One region of the Streptomyces sp. NPDC088554 genome, then DNA from elsewhere that is predicted to be linked to it. Evidence: riboswitches for the same ligand, from Rfam matches in the RefSeq annotation. Region 1 holds a riboswitch; the other holds the start of a gene.
What was found. A riboswitch is a leader RNA that binds a small molecule or an ion and turns the genes downstream of it on or off. The one in region 1 is predicted to bind cyclic di-AMP.
Positions count from the first base shown of each region.

Region 1 (12,621 bases):
GAGCGCATCCCCGGTCAGTTCGCGGAGCGCATCCCCCGGTCAGTTCGCAGAGCGCATCCCCCGGTCAGTTCGCGGAGCGCATCCCCCGGTCAGTTCGCGGAGCGAAACCTCGGGAACGCGCTGCGGCCCGCGTACACCGCCGCGTCGTCGAGGATCTCCTCGATGCGCAGCAGCTGGTTGTACTTGGCGACGCGGTCCGAGCGGGCCGGGGCGCCGGTCTTGATCTGGCCGCAGTTCACCGCGACGGCGAGGTCGGCGATGGTGACGTCCTCGGTCTCGCCCGAGCGGTGGGACATCATGCACTTGAAGCCGTTGCGCTGGGCCAGCTCGACGGCGTCCAGGGTCTCCGTCAGCGAACCGATCTGGTTGACCTTGACGAGCAGGGCGTTGGCGGAGCCCTCCTCGATGCCGCGCGCGAGGCGCTCCGGGTTGGTGACGAAGAGGTCGTCGCCGACGATCTGGACCTTGGAGCCCAGCTTGTCGGTGATGACCTTCCAGCCGGCCCAGTCGTCCTCGTACAGCGGGTCCTCGATGGAGACGAGCGGGTACGCGGAGACCAGCTCCTCGTAGTACTCGGTCATCTCGGCGGCCGAGCGGGACTTGCCCTCGAACTCGTACGCGCCGTCCTTGTAGAACTCGGACGCGGCGACGTCGAGCGCGAGCGCGATGTCGCGGCCGGGGACGTAACCGGCCTCCTTGATCGCTTCGAGGATCAGGTCGAGCGCGGCGCGGTTGGACTCCAGGTTCGGGGCGAAGCCGCCCTCGTCGCCGAGGCCGGTGGACAGGCCCTTCTGCTTCAGGACCTTCTTGAGGGTGTGGTAGACCTCGGCACCCCAGCGCAGCGCCTCGGAGAAGGACTCCGCGCCGATCGGGGCGATCATGAATTCCTGGATGTCGACATTCGAGTCGGCGTGCGAGCCGCCGTTCAGGATGTTCATCATCGGAACGGGCAGCAGATGCGCGTTCGGGCCGCCCAGGTAGCGGAAGAGCGGGAGGTCCGAGGCCTCGGAGGCGGCGTGCGCCACGGCCAGGGAGACGCCGAGGATGGCGTTGGCGCCCAGCGAGCCCTTGTTCTCCGTGGCGTCCAGGTCGATCATCGCCTGGTCGATCAGGCGCTGCTCGGTGGCGTCGTACCCGACCAGCTCGGGACCGAGCTGCTCGATCACGGCGAGGACGGCCTTCTCCACACCCTTGCCCAGGTAGCGCTTGGGGTCTCCGTCGCGGAGTTCGACGGCCTCGAACGCACCGGTGGACGCACCGGAGGGGACAGCAGCACGACCGGTGCTGCCGTCGTCGAGGCCGACCTCGACCTCGACCGTGGGGTTGCCTCGGGAGTCGAGGATTTCCCGGGCTACGACGACGTCGATGGACGGCACGAGCATCTCCTTCTGGGATGTGACGCTTGAAGTGCAGGGTCTCTGTGGCCTTGCGACATGAGCCTAACCGGATCGGGCTCGCCGGTCGGCCGGTGCCCGCCCCCTAAGACGAAAAGAGCACCTTTTGCGCCGGTCACCCCGTACGCCCGGATACGCCCCGCATCTCCCGACCACCGCCGAAGCCCCGGTCCGGCGCGCACGGGGGTCGCGCGCCGGACCGGGGCCGTCTGTGGGCCGGTCAGCTCAGGTGGAGCCGCTGGCCGGGGTAGATCACATCGGCGTCGCGGACGATGTCCTTGTTCAGCTCGAAGATCTTCTCCCAGCCGCCCTCGACCTTGTGGGCCGTGGCGATCCTGGAGAGGGTGTCGCCGGACTTGACCTTGTACTCGCCGTCGCCCTTCTTGATCGTGAAGGTACGGCTCTCGCCGCGCGAGGCGGGCTGGGCCTCGGTACGGGCCGACCGCTGCTGGGGCTGGGCCCGCTGCTGCGGGGCGGCCTGCTGCTGGGGAGCGGCCTGCTGCTGCGGGGCGGCCTGCCGCTTCGACGTACCGGAGTTGCTGGAGCTGCTGGAGTCGCCGGAGCCCCCGCTCGCGGAGCCGCCGTTGTACGCGGCACCGGACAGGTTCACACCACAGCTCGGCCAGGCGCCCTTGCCCTGGCCCGCCAGGACCTTCTCGGCGACCGCTATCTGCTGGGACTTGGAGGCCAGGTCGGCGCGGGAGGCGTAGGCAGTGCCACCGAACGCGGCCCAGGTGGAGTTGGTGAACTGGAGGCCGCCGTAGAAGCCGTTACCAGTGTTGATGGACCAGTTGCCGCCGGACTCGCACTGGGCGACCTGGTCCCACTCGGCGGCGGTGGCGGCGGAGGCGGAGGCGGCGCCGATCAGCGGGGCCGCCACAGCGGCACCGGTGATCCCGGCGAGTGTGGCGTAGCGGACCGCCCTGGACGGACGACGGTGCCTGGCCTTGCTGGAAAACAGCAGCATGGAGCATCTCCTCACCGACGCCTACGAGGTCAGCTGTCGGGTTCGGGCCAATGAGTTGCCCGGCCGCGTGCTCTCGCACGCGGCTTCACCCCTAGCCGGCCCCGGCCGTCTCCCGACGACCTGTGACCGGCGCGAACCTTTGGGTCCCCCGCTCCTGCCTACGGCGCTTTACGCGACGACTGCTCCCCCGACCGACGGCAGGATTCGGCGTTTCGGTCGACGGGGCCCGCGGTGCGAGCGGTTCAGACCGTAATCACAGGTCCATCGGTTGATCAAAGAAGCACATCCCGGAAAAATCGCCCTTAACGCCCTTGAGGCTCCCGTCATTTCCGCAGGTGGGAGAGGGATCCGGGCAACCGCCGGCCCAAAAGTACCCAGTTACGGCAAAGAGACCCTTGTCTCACTTACGCAGAAGCGGACACACCACCCTGAACTACCCCTCGGAACGGCCTCACTTCGGACCTCGCCCGAGCCGTTGGCCAGGGCGGAAGGGGCCGAGGGCGGCGTCAACGGGGCCTCGCTCATCCGGGGTTCGCCCCGGGGCCGCCCGCGGGTCCCCCCGAAGGCCGCCCCCGAGCGTCTCCGGGCCGGCTCAGACCCACCCGCCGACGACCTTCTGGGCGCCGATGATGCCGGACAGGGTCTCGCCGCCGACGACGACGGACTCGGCCCGGGACTCCGTGGGATGCGTCACCCCGCCGTCCGTGAGGCTGTCGGTGCCGCGGTCCGCTCCGTCGCGCGAGGCGCGGCTGTCCGGCTCGCGGTCCGGGGCCGGGGCCTCCGGGCCTGCCTCCTCCTTGGCGGCGGCGCCCCGGTGCTTGCCCTTGGCGGGGGCGCTGTCGGCGGCCTTGTCCCCGGTGGGGCCCTTGGCGCCGTCCTTGTCGGTGGCGTCCTCGCCGGGCGCCGGGGAGGCGGGCGAGGCGGAGGGGGCGGGCTCGGTGCCCTTGCCCTTCTCCCCCGCGGCGGAGTCGGAGGTGCCCGGTGTGGCCGCCGGGGCCTCCGGGGAGCCCGCCTCCGTACCGGCGCCCCGGTCGCCACCGGCCACCCCGGAGACGACGCTCTTCGCCAGCCCGGAGACCGCCGCGCAGCTGGGCCACGCCAGCGGGCCCTGGGCCGCGAAGACCTTCTCGGCCACCGCTATCTGCTGCGAACGGCTGGCCAGATCGGGGCTGGCCGCGTAGTCGGCGCCGCCGAACCTGTCCCAGGTCTCCTGGGACATCTGGAGGCCGCCGTAGTGGCCGCTGCCGAGGCTGGCGCTCCACTGGCCGCCGCTCTCGCACTCGGCGACACGGTCCCAGGTGGTGGCGTCCGCCGCGCCGGCGCTCGCGGCGCCGAGCAACGGAATGGCGATGGCGGATCCGGTCACCCCCGCCGCGACGAGAAGGGCAGGGGCCTGGCGGGGCCGGCGGTGTTTCCCGGAGCGCATGCGGTCGCCTTCCGTGTGACAGTCGGTTCGACCCGGCGTGGTACTGCCGAGTCGTCGTGAACGTAGCGGTACTCGAACGCTTGTCACAAGCTGATGCAGCGGAGATCACGCGAAAGTCACAGTCTTGACGCACTGTCAGGAAATTCTTGTGGAATGCACCGGGATTGCCCGGCCCGCCGTCAGTCGGACAATGGCGTGAACTGCACCGGAAGCGTGCGCAATCCACGCATGATGAGCCCGCCACGCCAGCGCAAATCGGCAGGATCTTCCGCAAGACGCACATCGGGAAGGCGCTTCAGCAGGGTGCCGATCGCGGTCTGTCCCTCGATCCGCGCCAGCGGGGCGCCCAGACAGTAATGGATGCCGTGCCCGTACCCGAGGTGCTGATTGTCACGCCGGGCGAGGTCGAGGGCGTCGGGGTCGGCGAAGCGCTCCGGATCCCGGTCGGCGGCGGCGAGGACGACGAGCACGGGGTCGCCCGCGCCGATCCGCCGGCCGCCGAGCGTCAGCGGCTCGGTGGCGTACCGCCAGGTCGCCATCTCCACCGGCCCGTCGTAGCGGAGCAATTCCTCGACGCCCGTCGCCAGAAGTCCGGTTTCCCCGGCATCCAGTGAACTCTGGAGACGGGCCCGCTGCACCGGATTTCGAATCAGCGTGTACACGCCGTTGCCGATAAGATTCACCGTGGTCTCAAAACCGGCGAACAGGATGATGAAAGCCATCGCGGCGGCCTCATTCTCCGTGAGATGTTCGCCGTGGTCGCTCGACCGGATCAGATCCGAGATCAGGTCGTCGCCCGGATTCTCTCTTTTACGGTGGATGAGTTCGGCGAGATAGCCGCGCATCCTCTTCACCGCCCGCGCGACCCCGCCGCGCGGTCCGCCCGCGTGTCGGATCATCATCCCCGCCCAGTCGCGGAAGTCGTCCTGGTCCTCCGGCGGCACCCCGAGCAGATCGCAGATCGCGTAGATCGGCAGCGGGAACGCGAAATCATGGATCAGGTCCGCCTCGCCCTTCGCGGCGAAGGCGTCGATGAGCCGGTCCGTCAGTTCCTGTACCCGCGGGGCGAACACCGCGACCCGGCGGGGCGTGAACGCCTTGGACACCAGCCGCCGCAGCCGGGTGTGGTCGGGCGGGTCGATGTTCAGCAGATGCGTCATCAGCTCCGCCTTGCGCTCCCCCGGGATGCCCGTCTTCCCCTTGGTGTGCGCGGGACCCGCGTGGTGCGTGGGGTTCTTGGAGAGCCGGGTGTCCGCGAGCGCCTGCCGGGCGTCCCCGTACCGCGTCACGAGCCAGGCCTCGACCCCGCTCGGCAGCTCGGTCCTGTGCACCGGCGCGTGCTCGCGCAGCCAGGCGTACGCGGGGTACGGATCGGTGGCGAACTCCCAGGTGAAGAGTTCCGGGGCGACGGGACGCAGGGCGGAACGCCGGTCGGAACGCCGGTCCTGGCACTGTTCGGGACGCGGGGCCGGGCGCGGGGCCGGGCGCTGCTCGGGGCACTGGTCGGGCATGCCCCCGACAGTATGCGACCCCGGTACGCCCGCCTCCGCGCGCCCGCTACCCGTGCCCCTCGGCCGCGCGGATCGCGTCCCGGTAGGCGCGGGAGGCGGCGCGCAGCTCCGTCTCCGGGTCGGCCCCGGCCGCCTCGGCCCGTACCGCCAGCGCGAGCAGTTCGTACCCGAAGCCCTCGGTCACCGGGAGGTCCACCACCAGCCCCGCCGTCCGGACGCGGCCCGCCAGCTTGGCGGCGAGGGCCAGCGCGGGCTGGGTGAGGGGGACGCCGTCGGTGACGGAGTCGCGCCGCTTCTCGGCCGCCTTGGTGCGGAGCCAGTGCGCTTTGACGTCCTCCGGGGTGTGCGCGCTCTCCCCGCCGAAGACATGGGGGTGACGGTGGATCAGCTTCTCCACGATCGTCCCCGCGACATCGTCGATGGAGAACGGCCCGTCCCCTTCTTCACCCGTCCCCTCTTCCGTCTCTTCCGTCTCTTCCGCCTCCTCCGCGATACGGGCGTGGAAGACGACCTGGAGGAGTACGTCCCCCAGCTCCTCGCGGAGTTCGGCGCGGTCGCCGTCCTCGATCGCCTCGACGAGTTCGTACGCCTCCTCGATCGCGTATTTGGCGAGCCCCCTGTGGGTCCGGGTGGACGACCACGGGCACTCGTTCCTGATGCGGTCCATCACCTGGACGAGATCGAGGAGCCGGGCGCCGGGCAGGTCGTACGAACCGGGGAGCAGCTCCAGGTCTGGCATCCGCGTCCGGCCCGAGCCCGCCAGCCGGGCGAGGCCGTCCGTGAGCGCGCTGTCCGTCCCGTCCTGCCCGGCGGAGGGGATCACCACGACCGTACGGCCGCCTTCGCACTCCGCGACCAGCTCCCCCGCGCCCGGGGCCGCGTGCTCGACCGCGATTCCGGCCTCGCGCAGATACGGCAGCTGCGGGTGGCCCGCGTCGGCGCAGAGCACCCGGTCGGCGGCGTGCAGCGTCTGCCAGGCCGGCCAGGACAGCAGTCCGGGCGCGACCCGGTGGCTCGCGGTCAGCAGGACGATACGGCCGGGGGCGGCGGGAGCTTCGTGAGTCACCGGTCGAACCTACCTCCGCCCCACCGGGCCGCGTACCTCAGATGCCGGACGGTGGCTGCTGCGCGGGGGTCTCCTGGGTGAGCTGCGTGATCCACGGGGTCTTGGCCCCGACGAGCTTGACCTCCGCGTCGTCCCAGCTGCCGTAGCGCGGGTTGACGTCCACGCGGAGCTTCTTGGACGTCGCGACCAGCTCGGCGAGGACCTTCTGCTGGCCGTGCGGTGTCATCGTGTCCGCGCCGAGCGCCATCGCCAGCTTGTTCAGCAGCACCTCGCGGCGGACCGCCGAGTCGATCTGGCCGGGGGCCAGCCCGCCCTGCTGGAGCGCCGTCTCGGCGAACCGCGCCGCCCCGCCCGACTGCGCGGCGGCCTGCTGCCGGGCCGTCTGGATCTCCTTGCGGGTGATCTTCACCCCGGCATCGGCGGCGGACCGCGTCAGGACCCGGTCGAAGATCATGCCGTTCAGCTTGGCCAGGTTGAGCCGCTCGGTGTTCTCGATGAGCCGGACGGGTTCCGGGGCGGCGAGCTGGGCCTCCCGTACCTCCCGTACCTGCGACTGGAGCGTGGCCACCTCGATCCGCTGCCCGTCGATGACGGCCGCCGCCCCGGGGTGGGAGTCGTTGCCGCAGGCGGTGAGAAGGGGGGCCGCGGCGAGAAGCGCGGCGGAGACGGCGAGCACGGTGCGACGGCGGCGTTGCAAAGGGGCCTCCCGGCGTGATTGTGCGGCGATGCACAAGACCTTGCGGTGATCGATGTTAGGCAGTGGAGGTGGCGCGGGCCACTGCTTCGACCAACGATTCACGGGGAGATTGGGGTACGCAGCTCCTGACCGCTGTCCCGGGGCCCGTCCGGAGCCCCGTCCCCGCTCTTCCCCCGGTCCGGGCGGAGCATGATCGTCCGGGAGAGCGCGAAGGTGACGGGGATGGCCGCCGCCGCGGTGACCAACGGGGAGTAGCGGCTGCTGAGGTGCGCCACGTCGACCATCAGATAGACGCCACTGGTGGTGATCACGAAGTTCGCCGCGTTGGTCAGCGGGAAGAGCAGGAACTTCCGCCAGGTCGGACGGGTCCGGTAGGTGAAGCGGCTGTTCAGGAAGAACGACCCCGTCATGCTCAGCGCGAACGCCAGGACATGCGACACGACGTACGGCAGCCGCTGGAGGAAGAACAGGTAGCAGGCGTAGTACGTGCCGGTGTTGACCAGCCCGACCAGGGCGAATCTGATCAGCTGGACCCGGACCGTCATCCGCTCGCACCTCCCTGCCCGGCTCCGCCCGGCGCGCCCGCACCGGTCCTCAGGAGTGTGGCACAGCCGCTCCCGTCCGCCCCGGAACGCCCGGCCCCTCCCGTCTCACCCCCTGAACTGCTGCCGGCGGTCGAGCACGCGGCGGATCTCCGCCGGGAGCGGGTGGTACGGACCGTAGACCCGCTCCGTGTCCCACAGCAGGTTCTGGAAGTGCTGCCGGGCGCCCGTGTGGTCGCCCAGCACGAGCAGCAGATTGCCGACGCGCTGCCGGATGTCGAAGGCGCGCCCCGGGTCGGTGCCGGGCCCGCGCGCGTTCTCGTGGTGCGGGAGGACCGCGCGGTACTCCGTCAGCGCGGCGGCGGCCTCGCCGAGCTGCTCCAGACACTGCGCGGCGTCGTAGCGGAAGCCGAGCGTCTGCGGATCGCCCGGACCCGCCTCGGCCGACCGGTCGTCGGCGAGACGGCGCAGCTCGGGCAGGGCGCGGCGGTACTGGCCGTCGTCCATGAGCGTCGACGCGTACTGCTTGCGCAGGATGCGGACGACCGGGGAGTGCTCGCCGTGCTCGGCGGCGGCGGCCGGGAGGATCGCGCCGAGGATGTCCACGGCCTGGGTGATGCTGCCCTCGCCGAGGAGCCGCTTGGCCTCGTCGACGGCGGCCGCCACATCGGGCCGGCGCGCCGGGACCGGTGGATGCGGCGGTACGGGCGGGGGCGCCGCCGGCGGGGTGGCGACCCGGTCGGGCCAGGGCGCGTGCGGGCGGATGAAGGGCCGGGTCGGGTCGAGCGGGCCGGTCGCGGGGACGGGGTGCCGGGGCAGCAGCGGAGCGAGCCGCTCGTACACCTCCCGCGCTCCGGAGGGGCGGTGCAACGGGTCCTTGGAGAGCAGTCCCAGCACGAGCGCCTCCAGCGGTTCGGGGACCTCGGGCCGCACTCCGCGCAGGGGCGGGGGCTGCTCGTACAGATGGCGGTGCAGCACCCCGAGGGCGGTGGAGCCCTCGAACGGGACGCTGCCGCTGAGCAGTTCGTGGAGGAGCACGCCGAGCGCGTACAGATCGGTGTACGGGCCGACCGCGCTGCCCATCGCCTGTTCGGGGGCCATATAGGCGGGGCTGCCGATGGGCGAACCGGTGTGGGTGAGGCGGGTGGTGTCGGTGTCGATGACGGAGGCGACCCCGAGGTCGAGGACGGTGATCGTGCCGTCCGGCTTGACCATGACGTTGCGCGGCTTGAGGTCGCGGTGGACGATCGGCACGGCGTGTACGGCGGCGAGGACACCGCAGAGCTGCGCGGCGACCGCGACGGCCCACTGCCAGGGGTACGGGTCGTGCTCGGCCAGATGGTCGGCGAGGTCGGCGCCCTCGACGTACTGCATGACGAGGTAGAGGTCCTCGCCGTCGCTGCCCGCGTCATGGACGGTGACCAGTCCGGGGTGGTCGACCTGGGCGGTGACCCGGCACTCGCGGACGAAACGTCGGCGCATCTCCTCGGCCGCCGTGGCCGCGGCCATCCGGTCGGGCCGCAGCAGCTTCACGGCGACGCGCCGGTCGAGGCGCTGGTCGTACGCGGTCCAGACCTGGCCCATGCCGCCCTGGCCGATGAGGGCGGACAGCTCGTAACGGCCCCCGATGACGCGTCCGTTCACCGGCCTTCCCGCTGGTTTCTCAGGAGGTCGCTGAGGTCGTCCAGCTCGGCGCGCACCTGGTCGATCCGGGGGCGGGGCGCGGGCGGGGTGGACGGTATCGGCGGTGCGACGAGGTGCTGCGGCGGCGGAGTGTGTCGCTGCGGCTGCGGCTGCGGCTGCGGCTGCTGTTGTTGCGGATGCTGTTGCGGCTGCGGCTGCGGCCCCGGATAGCCGTAGCCGAACTGTGGTGTCATCGGCGGGAGTTGACGGGAAAGAGCGGCGAAGTGCCGTATCTCCGCGTACAGATAGAAGACCAGCACGGCGACGTCCAGCAGAAGCAGCAGCAGGGTGGCGATCACCACATTCGGCGTGGCCTCGGCCGTGTCCGGTTCCATCCCCAGGACGGCCATACAGCCCACCGTGAACGCCACGGCCAGCACGAACAGCGTCCAGTGCAGTGTGCGGCCCGTGACGATCGCGAGCCGCAACAGCGCGGCCCAGGCCAGCAGTCCGCAACTGACCAGGGTCAGCAGACAGAAGAGCACCCGCAGTCCGAGCACCGCCGCTCCGCTCCCGCCCGGCCGCTGTCGCCGCGGCTGCGGTGGGGGCTGCGGGGGCTGCGGGGGCTGCGGGGGCTGCGGCGGCGGCACATGGCCATGGCCGTGCATTGCTGCTCCTGGGATGCCTGGGGAACGCCTGAGGCTTGAGCGTATACACCGTGACCGACAGCCCGCGCCGGGTTGCCGGTCATGCGCGCGTCCGCCGGTCACGTCGGGCGGCGGGCCCGGCCGTGCGCTTGAGTGACAAATGTCAGCGAAAGGGATGAGGAATCACAACAACCCCGCTCCGGTAAGGCCGTTAGTTTTTCGGTAGGCCGCCCCACCACTCGGCGGTGCGGCCCCGCAACCTTCGCCTCCCCGTCCGTACGTACGACCGTGAAGGAGACACCATGCCGCACCTCGCCCGTCCCTCCGCTCCCAGCAGGCGGCGGGTGATGGCCACGGGCACCGCGCTCGCCGCCGGTCTCGCGCTCACCGGAGCGGGAGCGGGAGCCACGACCGCCGCGGCGGCCACCCCGAGCGGCAGCGCCCCCGCCCCCGTGCGGCTCGCCCTCCCCCGGCCGACCGGGCCGCACGCCCTCGGGACCGTGACCCTGCACCTCACGGACCGCTCGCGACGGGATCCCTGGGTCGGGTCCGTGCCCGTACGGGAGCTGATGGTCCAGATCTGGTACCCCGCCCTCCGGGGCGCCGGGCTGCCCAGGGCGCCGTGGATGGATCCGAAGGCGGCCGAGGTCTTCCAGCGGACGGGCTATCTCCTCGACGGCTATGTCACCCTGCCGCCCACCCACGCCCGTACCGGCGCGCCCGCCGATCTCTCCGGTGGCCGGCTGCCGGTGATCCTCTACTCCCACGGGCACGGGCAGTACCGCGCGTCCAGCACCGCGCTGGTCGAGGATCTCGTCAGCCATGGGTACGTCGTGGTCACCATCGACCACACCTATGACGCGGGCGTGGTCGAGTTCCCCGGCGGCCGGGTCACGACACACCGGATGCCGGAGCTCACCGAGGCGAACATGACGGAGGTCATCGACAAGGCGGTCGACGTCCGGGTGGCCGACACCCGTTTCGTACGGGAGGAGCTGTCCCGGCGGGTACGGGCCCGGGGCAACCCGCTTCCGGCCCGCCTCGGCGAGCTGCTCGACCTGTCCAGGACCGCCCTGTTCGGCCACTCGCTGGGCGGGGCGACGGCCGCGGCGGCGATGGCGGAGGGGATGCCGTTCCTGGCGGGCGCCAATCTCGACGGCCATCTGTTCGGCCCGGCCCTGACGAAGGGCGTACCCGGTCCGTTCCTGCTGATCGGTGAGGACGCCGCGACCAACGACAACTGGACGGCGGCGTGGCCGAAATTGCGCGGCTGGCGCCGGATGCTCCTGCTGACCGGGTCGCGGCACTTCTCGTACACCGACTACGAGGCGTTCCTGCCGCAGGCCCTCGACCGCCTCGGCGGCACCGCCGAGCAGCTGGCCGAGGTCATCGGACCGCTGGACAGCGCACGGAGCATCGCGATCCAGCGGCGCTTCCTGCGCGCCTACTTCGACCTGCATCTGCGGGGGCGCCGCGCGCGGATCCTCGAAGGGCCGACGGGCGCCTACCCGGAGATGCGTTTCCTCGGCTGAGAGCCTGACGGCGCTGGTCACCGGCGGCGGGTGTGCGGGACGACCTCGCGGTTGACGTGGTACGTCAACGGCTCGCCCCGGAGGACCTCGACGACGTTCCGCGCCGCCTTGGTCCGTATCTCCTCCTCGGAGTCCTCCGAGTACCAGGCGCAGTGCGGCGACAGCAGGACGTTGTCCATCCCGCGCAGCGGGTGGTCCGCCGGCAGCGGCTCGCTCTCGAACACGTCGAGACCGGCGCCCGCGATCCGCCCCGACCGGACCGCCGCCACCAGCGCGTCCTGGTCGATCACCGGGCCACGGGCGGTGTTGACCACATAGGCGGTCGGCTTCATCAGCGCGAACGCCTCGGCGCCGACCATCCCGGCCGTCGCGTCGGTCAGCGGTACGTGTACGGAGACGAAGTCGGCCTCCCGGAAGAGGGTTTCGGCGTCGACGAGGGTCACTCCGTACTCCTCGGCGGTCGCGGGCCGCGCGTACGGGTCGTGCGCCAGCACCCGCAGCCCGAACCCGGCCAGCTTGCGGGTGACGTACTGCGGGATCCGGCCGAAGCCGAGCAGCCCGAGTGTCCGGCCGCGCAGCCGGAAGAGCGGGCCCGCGACCGTGTAGTCCCAGCCGCCCGCCGCGAGCGAGGCGCGGTAGGGGCCGAGCCCCCGGGCCAGCGCCAGGATCATCGCGGACGCGTGGTCGGACACGTCGTCGAGCGAGCCGTCCGGGACATGGGCGACGATGATCCCGGCGGCGGTGGCCGCGTCGACGTCGATCGTGTCGAGCCCGATGCCGTAGCGGGAGATCACCCGGAGCGCCGGGAGCCGCCCGATCACCTCGGCGGTGAGCCGGGCGTACTGGTTGATGACGGCGTCGGCGTCGGCACAGGCGGCGACCAGCTCGTCCGGCGTGGACGCCTGCGCCGGTACGAGCCGGAAGCCGGCCCCCTCGATGACGGCCCGCTCCGGCGCGAGGTCGGCGAACTCGTAGTCGGTGACGACGACGGTGGCGGTGGCGTTCGCGTTGGCGGTCACGGTGGCCCTCCGTTCTGTGGTGGCCGCGGGCCCGGGTCCGTTGCGGACGCGGGCTCAGGCGCCGAAGCGCTGGTCGAGGTCCTGGTGGTGCGGGAGCCCCACCAGGTCGCTGAACTCCCCGTACGTGTGCTGCGCCGGACCGCCCCTCGGGGTGCCGGTCCTGGCGAGATGGCCGAGCGCGTCGGCGACCGCGCGGG
Region 1 is NZ_JBIVMF010000017.1:17,271-29,891, reverse strand. Features, by position in the region: gene eno (phosphopyruvate hydratase) at 90-1,382, opposite strand; gene ACIP8W_RS20715 (transglycosylase family protein) at 1,615-2,358, opposite strand; cyclic di-AMP (ydaO/yuaA leader) riboswitch at 2,365-2,537, opposite strand; gene ACIP8W_RS20710 (transglycosylase family protein) at 2,954-3,787, opposite strand; gene ACIP8W_RS20705 (cytochrome P450) at 3,967-5,298, opposite strand; gene ACIP8W_RS20700 (nucleoside triphosphate pyrophosphohydrolase) at 5,345-6,364, opposite strand; gene ACIP8W_RS20695 (SurA N-terminal domain-containing protein) at 6,402-7,061, opposite strand; gene ACIP8W_RS20690 (GtrA family protein) at 7,160-7,606, opposite strand; gene ACIP8W_RS20685 (protein kinase) at 7,712-9,247, opposite strand; gene ACIP8W_RS20680 (hypothetical protein) at 9,244-9,894, opposite strand; gene ACIP8W_RS20675 (alpha/beta hydrolase family protein) at 10,176-11,405, shown strand; gene ACIP8W_RS20670 (C-terminal binding protein) at 11,423-12,424, opposite strand; gene ACIP8W_RS20665 (oxaloacetate decarboxylase) at 12,479-12,621, opposite strand, start outside.

Region 2 (7,355 bases), on a different contig from region 1:
GTCTGTACGTCCTGTACATTTTTTACGGAGCGCACAGAGCTCGCGGCGGAACCGTGCGCGGAGCTCGCACCCGTATGAGGAGAGGTACGCCCATGAACCGTCCTTCGGCCCGCTACGTCCTGCCCGAATTCACCGAGCGGACGTCCCACGGGACCCGGAGTCTCGATCCGTACTCCAAGCTCTTCGAGGACCGGATCATCTTTCTCGGCACCGCCGTGGACGAGACCACGGCCAACGATGTGATCGCGCAGTTCGTCCATCTCGAATACGCCGCGCCCGATCAGGACATCCGGGTCTACATCAACTCCCCCGGCGGTCCGATCGACGCCATGACCGCGATCTACGACACCATGCAGCTCGTCATGTGCGACGTGGAGACGACCGTTCTCGGCCAGGCGGTCTCCACCGCCGCCGTCCTGCTGGCGGGCGGCACCCCGGGCAAGCGGATGGCGCTGCCCGGCGCCCGGGTCGTACTCCGGCAGCCCGCTCTCGACCGGGGCGTACAGGGACAGCCGTCCGATCTGCTGATCCACGCGGAGGAGCTGCCGCGGCAGCGCTCGCTGGTCGCGTCGATGCTGACGCGGCACACCGGGCGGAGCCCGGAGCGGATCGCCGGGGCCATCGAGCGGGACACGGTCTTCGACGCGGCCGGGGCGCAGGCGTTCGGGCTGGTCGACCATGTGATCCGGAGCCGCGGGGCATCCGGCGGGCGGTGAGGGGCCGATGATTCCGGAGCTGCCACCGCTGCCCGCGCTGACCCGCGCCGAGTGTGACGTTGTCGACACCTATCTTCGGATCGTCGACCTGCTGGGCCGTATCAATCCGGCCAGGGGCACGGACACCTATGACGCGCTGCGGGCCGCGCAGGCGCTGCCCGCCCAGGCGCTCGCGCTCCGCGCCGCCCTGACGGCGATGCACTCCCGGGGCGAGACCGAACTGCACTCGGCGACGCTGGCCCGCGCGCTCCGGGTGCTCGACGGCGAGAGGCGTGCTGGGAGGGTCACCATGCCTCCCGAGGAACGGACTTGAGGCAGCGAGGCGCTCTCGAATGGACGCGTCCGTACGGGAACGCCTCACCCGATCGGTGGATGAACTCGCTGGACAGACACGGGGAGTCGAGTTGCGCGGAGCGCCCGAACCCGTATGGCGCGCCTCGAATTCCCCGCAGGTACGGCCCTCACCCCGCCCCCGTGAACCGGTATGAAAATCCCGCTCGCCACTCATACGGGCCAGCCGTGAGTAAGTTCACATATCGTCGTTTCAGTCGGAAATCCACGGCCGGCTGATGTCAAGATCCCTGGGACGACAAGCCCCCGCCACCCACGGCGGGGCGGTCCGGACGGACGCCGAGTCCTGCCGCTGTATCCGGATGACTGAGTCGACAGGAGTGGATCGGCAGGAGTGGAGGACCCAAGCAGTACGGGATGACACGTGACGGTGATCGTCCCTTGGGGTGAAGCCACGGGGTCTGTGACAGGACCTCATGGCCGGGCAACTTCGCCAGCCCGAACCCGACAGGTCATCCTTCACAGGCGGCTGACGAAGGGTTGCGCATGTCTGCGCAGACATATGTCCCGTCTTTGCTGTCCCGGACCGGAGCCGTATCGGTCCTCACGCTCGCCGCGATAGGCAGCACGATGCTGGTGCCTGGCGCCGCGTCGGAGGCCGAAGCCGCTACGCACGGGGTGAAGGCGCTGAAGGTCGCCGCGTCGAAGAAGGGCTCACCGTACAAGTACGGAGCCACGGGACCGTCCCGCTTCGACTGCTCGGGGCTGACGGTGTACTCGTTCAAGAAAGCGGGTAAGAAGCTCCCCCGCACGGCCCAGCAGCAGTACAACAAGACGAAGCATGTCTCGTCGTCCCAACGACGCAAGGGAGACCTGGTGTTCTTCCACTCGGGCAGCAACGTCTACCACGTCGGCATCTACGCCGGCGCGGGCAAGATCTGGCACTCGCCGAAGACCGGATCCCTGGTGCGGCTGGAGAAGATCTGGTCGAAGAGCGTCTGGTACGGACGGGTGAAGTAGCGACCGCGCCCCGCCCGTAGGCCCGGAGCGGGCGGGTGCCGAGGGTACGTCCGAGTGAAAGCGCGCTACACCGTGGGACCAGGCGGGGATGCAGGCCGGGCCGGGCCGGCCGCTCCCTGCCGCCTCCGGGGCTTCTGACGGGGCCTCGGGCCCGTACCCCGTACGTACGGATGAACTCAGCTCCGGACCGGAGCCGTCGGCGCCCTCCAGGGCAGTGTGATCCACACCGTCTTGCCGCCCTCCGGCGTCGGTGTGATGGCCAGCCGCCCGCCGTGTTCGGCGGTCAGCGAGCGGATGATGACCATCCCCCGGCCGTTGTCCTGCTGGACGGCCGCCGGCAGCCGCTGCGGCCACCGCGGATGGCTGTCGGTCACCCCCAGCCGCAGCAGTTCCTCGCGCTCCAGCCGGACCTCCACCGTGAAGGTGGGAGACCGGCCGAAGGTGTGCTGGACGGCGTTGGTGACCAGCTCGGAGACGATGAGCCGGACCGTGTCCGCCATGTCCGCCTCGCCGGGCAGCCCCCACTCGGCCAGGAGGTCCGCGACATATCTTCGCGCCGTCGGTACCGACGCGGGATCGCTCGGCAGGGTGATGGATGCTTCCTGATGGTCTGCCATGACGATGCCGTCCCTTTCCCACCGGACCGCACTCCGACAGAGAGCGGATGACTGCGCGGCCGGCTCGGACTGTGCTTCGCGACACACTGCCACCGATCGCGCCGGGCACAGCCCGATCCATCGAGATCTGCATATATCTGTCGCTCGAAGCGGTGAACTCTGCAACGCGAGACCGTATTTGGCCGCCGGAAAGACATCTTCTCCGCCGCGACGCCCGGGGGGGACAAGCGTGACGGAGAAATCCGGAGATGAGGATCCGGCCATGCGGCATATTCCGGCGGTCCATGGCATATTCCAGCGGTCCGTCGACGCGGGCCCGGTGCAGACGGCGCGGGCCGCCACCGGAGTACGGGAGCGACCGGCGGCCGGACCACCCCGGCCGCTGCCGCCCCACCGCCCCGGCTCACCGTGGGGCGGCCGCCACCACCGTACGTACCGCCGTGCCGATCTGGTCATCCGTCAGATCGGCACGCGCGGTCAGCCGGATCCGGGAGATCCCGTCCGGCACCGACGGCGGCCGGAAGCACCCCACGGCCAGCCCCGCCGCCCGGCAGTCCGCCGCCCAGCGCACGGCCGCCTCCGGCGACGGCGCCTGTACGGAGACCACGGCGGCGTCCGGCCGTACGGCGGTCAGCCCCGCCCCGGTCAGCAGCCGGTGCAGCGCGGCGGCGACCTCCCGCGCCCGCAGAGCCCGCGCGGGCTCCCCGCGCAGCAGCCGCAACGCCGCCAGCGCGCCGCCCACGGCGGCCGGGGCCAGCCCGGTGTCGAAGATGAACGTCCGCGCGGTGTTGGCCAGATGGCCGATGACCCGCGCCGGGCCGAGGATCGCGCCGCCCTGGCTGCCCAGGGCCTTGGAGAGGGTGAGCGTGGCCACCACCCCGGGCGCCCCCGCGAGCCCGGCCGCGTCGAGCGTGCCCCGGCCGCCCGCGCCGAGCACCCCGAGGCCGTGCGCGTCGTCGACGAGGAGCGCCGCGCCCCGGGGACGGCAGACCCCGGCCAGCTGCGCCAGCGGCGCCGCGTCGCCGTCCACCGAGAACACCGCGTCGCTCACCACCAGCGCCCGCCGCCCGGCGTGCGCGTCGAGGGCCTTGGCGACGGCGTCCGGATCCGCGTGCGGTACGACGACGGTCTCGGCCCGGGAGAGCCGGCAACCGTCCACGATCGAGGCGTGGTTGCCCGCGTCGGACACCAGCAGCGAGCCCCGGGCCGTGAGCGCGGTGAGGGCCGCGAGGTTGGCCGCGTAACCGGACGACAGGACGAGCGCCGCCTCGAAGCCGCAGAACGCGGCGAGTTCGCGCTCCAGCTCCGCGTGCAGCTCGGTGCTGCCCGTGACCAGCCGGGAACCGGTGGCGCCCGCGCCCCAGCGGCGGGCCGCGTCCGCCGCGGCGCCGGTCACGGCGGGATGCCGGGTCAGGCCCAGATAGTCGTTGCCCGCCAGATCCAGCAGACCGGAATCGGCCGGGCGCGGCCGGATCGTACGGACCAGACCGGACCGCTCGCGGTGGCGCACCTCCTCGTCGGTCCAGTCGAAGGGCGACCAGCCGGGCGCGGTCCGGTCGGGAGAAGTCCCGTTGCCAGAAGTCCCTTTGGCGGAAGCCCTGTTGGGGGAAAACCCGTCGGGAGAAGTCGGGTCGGGGGGATCCTGCTCCATGGGCCCGGTCCTTTGGTTTTGTAGGCAGCGCACAGACCTTAACCGTGGACCAGCCCGGTCGAAGTGTGGCCATGCACACACCTCGATCGAGCGGTCTTGTGGGGTTCCTCCTTTGCCCCGGGGTCCCCCGTGAGTCAGGATCGGCAGCATGGACCTGCTGAGCACACTGGTGGAAAAGGGTCTGCGGCGTGAGCTGCCGACCCGCGAAGAAGCGCTCGCCGTGCTGGCGACCTCCGACGACGAGTTGCTCGACGTGGTGGCCGCTGCCGGGAAGGTGCGCCGTCAGTGGTTCGGGCGGCGGGTGAAGCTGAACTATCTGGTCAATCTGAAGTCGGGCCTGTGCCCCGAGGACTGCTCGTACTGCTCGCAGCGGCTCGGTTCCACGGCAGGGATCCTCAAGTACACCTGGCTGAAGCCCGACGAGGCGTCGAAGGCCGCCGCCGCCGGAGTGGCGGGCGGGGCGAAGCGGGTCTGTCTGGTCGCGAGCGGCCGGGGGCCGACGGACCGGGACGTCGACCGGGTCTCGCGGACCATCGAGGCGATCAAGGAGGAGAACGAGGGCGTCGAGGTCTGCGCCTGTCTCGGGCTGCTCTCGAACGGGCAGGCGGAGCGGTTGCGGGCCGCGGGCGCCGACGCGTACAACCACAATCTCAACACCTCCGAGGCGACCTACGGCGCCATCACCACCACCCACACCTACGACGACCGCGTCGACACCGTGCGTCAGGCGCAGGCCGCCGGGCTCTCCGCCTGCTCGGGGCTGATCGCGGGCATGGGCGAGAGCGACGCGGACCTGGTCGACGTGGTCTTCTCGCTGCGCGAGCTGGACCCGGACTCGGTGCCGGTCAACTTCCTGATCCCGTTCGAGGGCACACCGCTCGCCAAGGAGTGGAACCTCACCCCGCAGCGCTGTCTGCGGATCCTCGCGATGACGCGGTTCGTCTGCCCGGACATCGAGGTCAGGCTCGCGGGCGGCCGTGAGGTGCATCTGCGCTCGATGCAGCCGCTCGCCCTCCACCTGGTCAACTCGATCTTCCTCGGCGACTACCTCACCAGCGAGGGCCAGGAGGGCCGGGCCGACCTGGACATGATCGCGGACGCCGGTTTCGAGGTGGAGGGCGCGGACACCACGACGCTGCCCGAGCACCGGGCCGGCGGGTGCGGAGGCGGCGGTGGCTGCGCCGACGCGGAGCCCGTACCGGCCGAATCCGCACCGGCCGAGCCCGTCGCCGCCGAGCTTCCCTCCCCCCGTACGGACCTGGTCTCCGTACGCCGGCGCGGCGCCGGCACCGATCTCGCCCCCAATGCCTGAGCGGGCCACCGCCGGACTGCTGGCCCTGGACCGGGCCCATGTCTGGCATCCGTACGGGCCCATGCCGGGCCGCGCCGAACCGCTGGTCGTCGAGTCCGCGTCCGGGGTACGGCTGCGGCTGGCCGAACCCGCCCACGGACACCGCGAGTTGATCGACGGCATGTCGTCCTGGTGGTCGGCGGTCCACGGCTACAACCACCCGGTGCTCAACGAGGCGGCGACCGACCAGCTCGGCCGGATGAGCCATGTGATGTTCGGCGGGCTCACCCATGAGCCCGCCGTACGGCTCGCGGCCCGGCTCGTCGAGATCACCCCCGAGCCGCTGCGCCATGTCTTCCTCTCCGACTCGGGCTCGGTCTCCGTCGAGGTCGCGGTCAAGATGTGCCTCCAGTACTGGCGCTCGGTCGGCCGCCCCGCCAAGCAGCGGCTGCTGACCTGGCGCGGCGGCTACCACGGCGACACCTGGCAGCCGATGTCGGTGTGCGACCCGGACGGCGGGATGCACGACCTGTGGTCGGGGGTGCTGCCGCGCCAGATCTTCGCGGACGCGCCGCCGGTCGCGTACGAGGAGACGTACGCGGACGGGCTGCGCGCCCTGATAGCCCGGCACGCCGACGAACTCGCGGCGGTCGTGGTCGAGCCGGTGGTCCAGGGCGCGGGCGGCATGCGCTTCCACTCCCCCGCGTATCTGCGGGTCCTGCGCGAGGCGTGCGACGCGTACGGCGTCCTGCTGATCTTCGACGAGATCGCCACCGGCTTCGGCCGTACGGGCACCCTGTTCGCGGCGGAGCACGCGGCGGTGGCGCCCGATGTGATGTGTATCGGCAAGGCCCTGACCGGCGGTTATCTCAGTATGGCGGCGACGCTGTGCACCTCGCGGGTCGCGGACGGCATCTCCCGGGGCGAGGTCCCCGTCCTCGCGCACGGGCCGACCTTCATGGGCAATCCGCTGGCCGCCGCGGTCGCCTGCGCCTCGATCGACCTGCTGCTCGACCAGGACTGGGCGCGGGAGATCGAGCGGATATCCGGTGGCCTGTCCCGGGGGCTCGCCGAGGCCGCCGGTCTGCCGGGGGTACGGGAGGTCCGGGTCCTGGGCGCCATCGGCGTCGTCCAGCTCGACCACGAGGTGGACATGGCGGCCGCGACCGCGGCGGCGGTGCGCGAGGGCGTCTGGCTGCGGCCGTTCCGCGACCTCGTCTACACGATGCCACCGTATGTGACGGGCGACGACGATCTCGCCGCCATCTGCCGCGCGGTCGTCGCCGCGTCGAGGGAGGGCTGAGATGCCGGTCATCGTGGTCACGGGCACCGGTACGGAGATCGGCAAGACCGTCGTCACGGCGGCGCTCGCCGCGACGGCGCTGGCCGGGGGCCGCAGCGTCGCCGTGCTCAAACCCGCCCAGACCGGGCTGGCCCCCGGCGAGCCCGGGGACGCGGCGGAAGCCGCGCGGCTGGCCGGTCCGGTGACCGCCGTCGAACTCGCCCGGTTCCCCGACCCGTTGGCGCCCGCGACGGCGGCGCGGCGGGCCGGGGCCGCGCCGGTGGGACCCGAGGAGATCGCGGACGCCGCCGGGAAGCTGGCCGCCGAACACGATCTGGTGCTGGTCGAGGGAGCGGGCGGGCTGCTCGTACGGTTCGACGACACCGGTGCCACCCTCGCGGACGCCGCGCGGCTGCTGGCGGCGCCGGTCCTGGTGGTGGCCCCCGCCGGACTCGGCACCCTCAACGCGACCGCGCTCACCGCCGAG
Region 2 is NZ_JBIVMF010000007.1:58,056-65,410, reverse strand. Features, by position in the region: gene ACIP8W_RS10655 (ATP-dependent Clp protease proteolytic subunit) at 93-716, shown strand; gene ACIP8W_RS10650 (hypothetical protein) at 724-1,029, shown strand; cyclic di-AMP (ydaO/yuaA leader) riboswitch at 1,348-1,551, shown strand; gene ACIP8W_RS10645 (C40 family peptidase) at 1,554-2,027, shown strand; gene ACIP8W_RS10640 (ATP-binding protein) at 2,204-2,644, opposite strand; gene ACIP8W_RS10635 (8-amino-7-oxononanoate synthase) at 3,048-4,295, opposite strand; gene bioB (biotin synthase BioB) at 4,444-5,607, shown strand; gene ACIP8W_RS10625 (adenosylmethionine--8-amino-7-oxononanoate transaminase) at 5,600-6,889, shown strand; gene bioD (dethiobiotin synthase) at 6,891-7,355, shown strand, end outside.
Region 2: it holds a riboswitch for cyclic di-AMP, as region 1 does, so the genes downstream of both, ACIP8W_RS10645 (C40 family peptidase) here and ACIP8W_RS20715 (transglycosylase family protein) in region 1, are expected to answer to the same signal.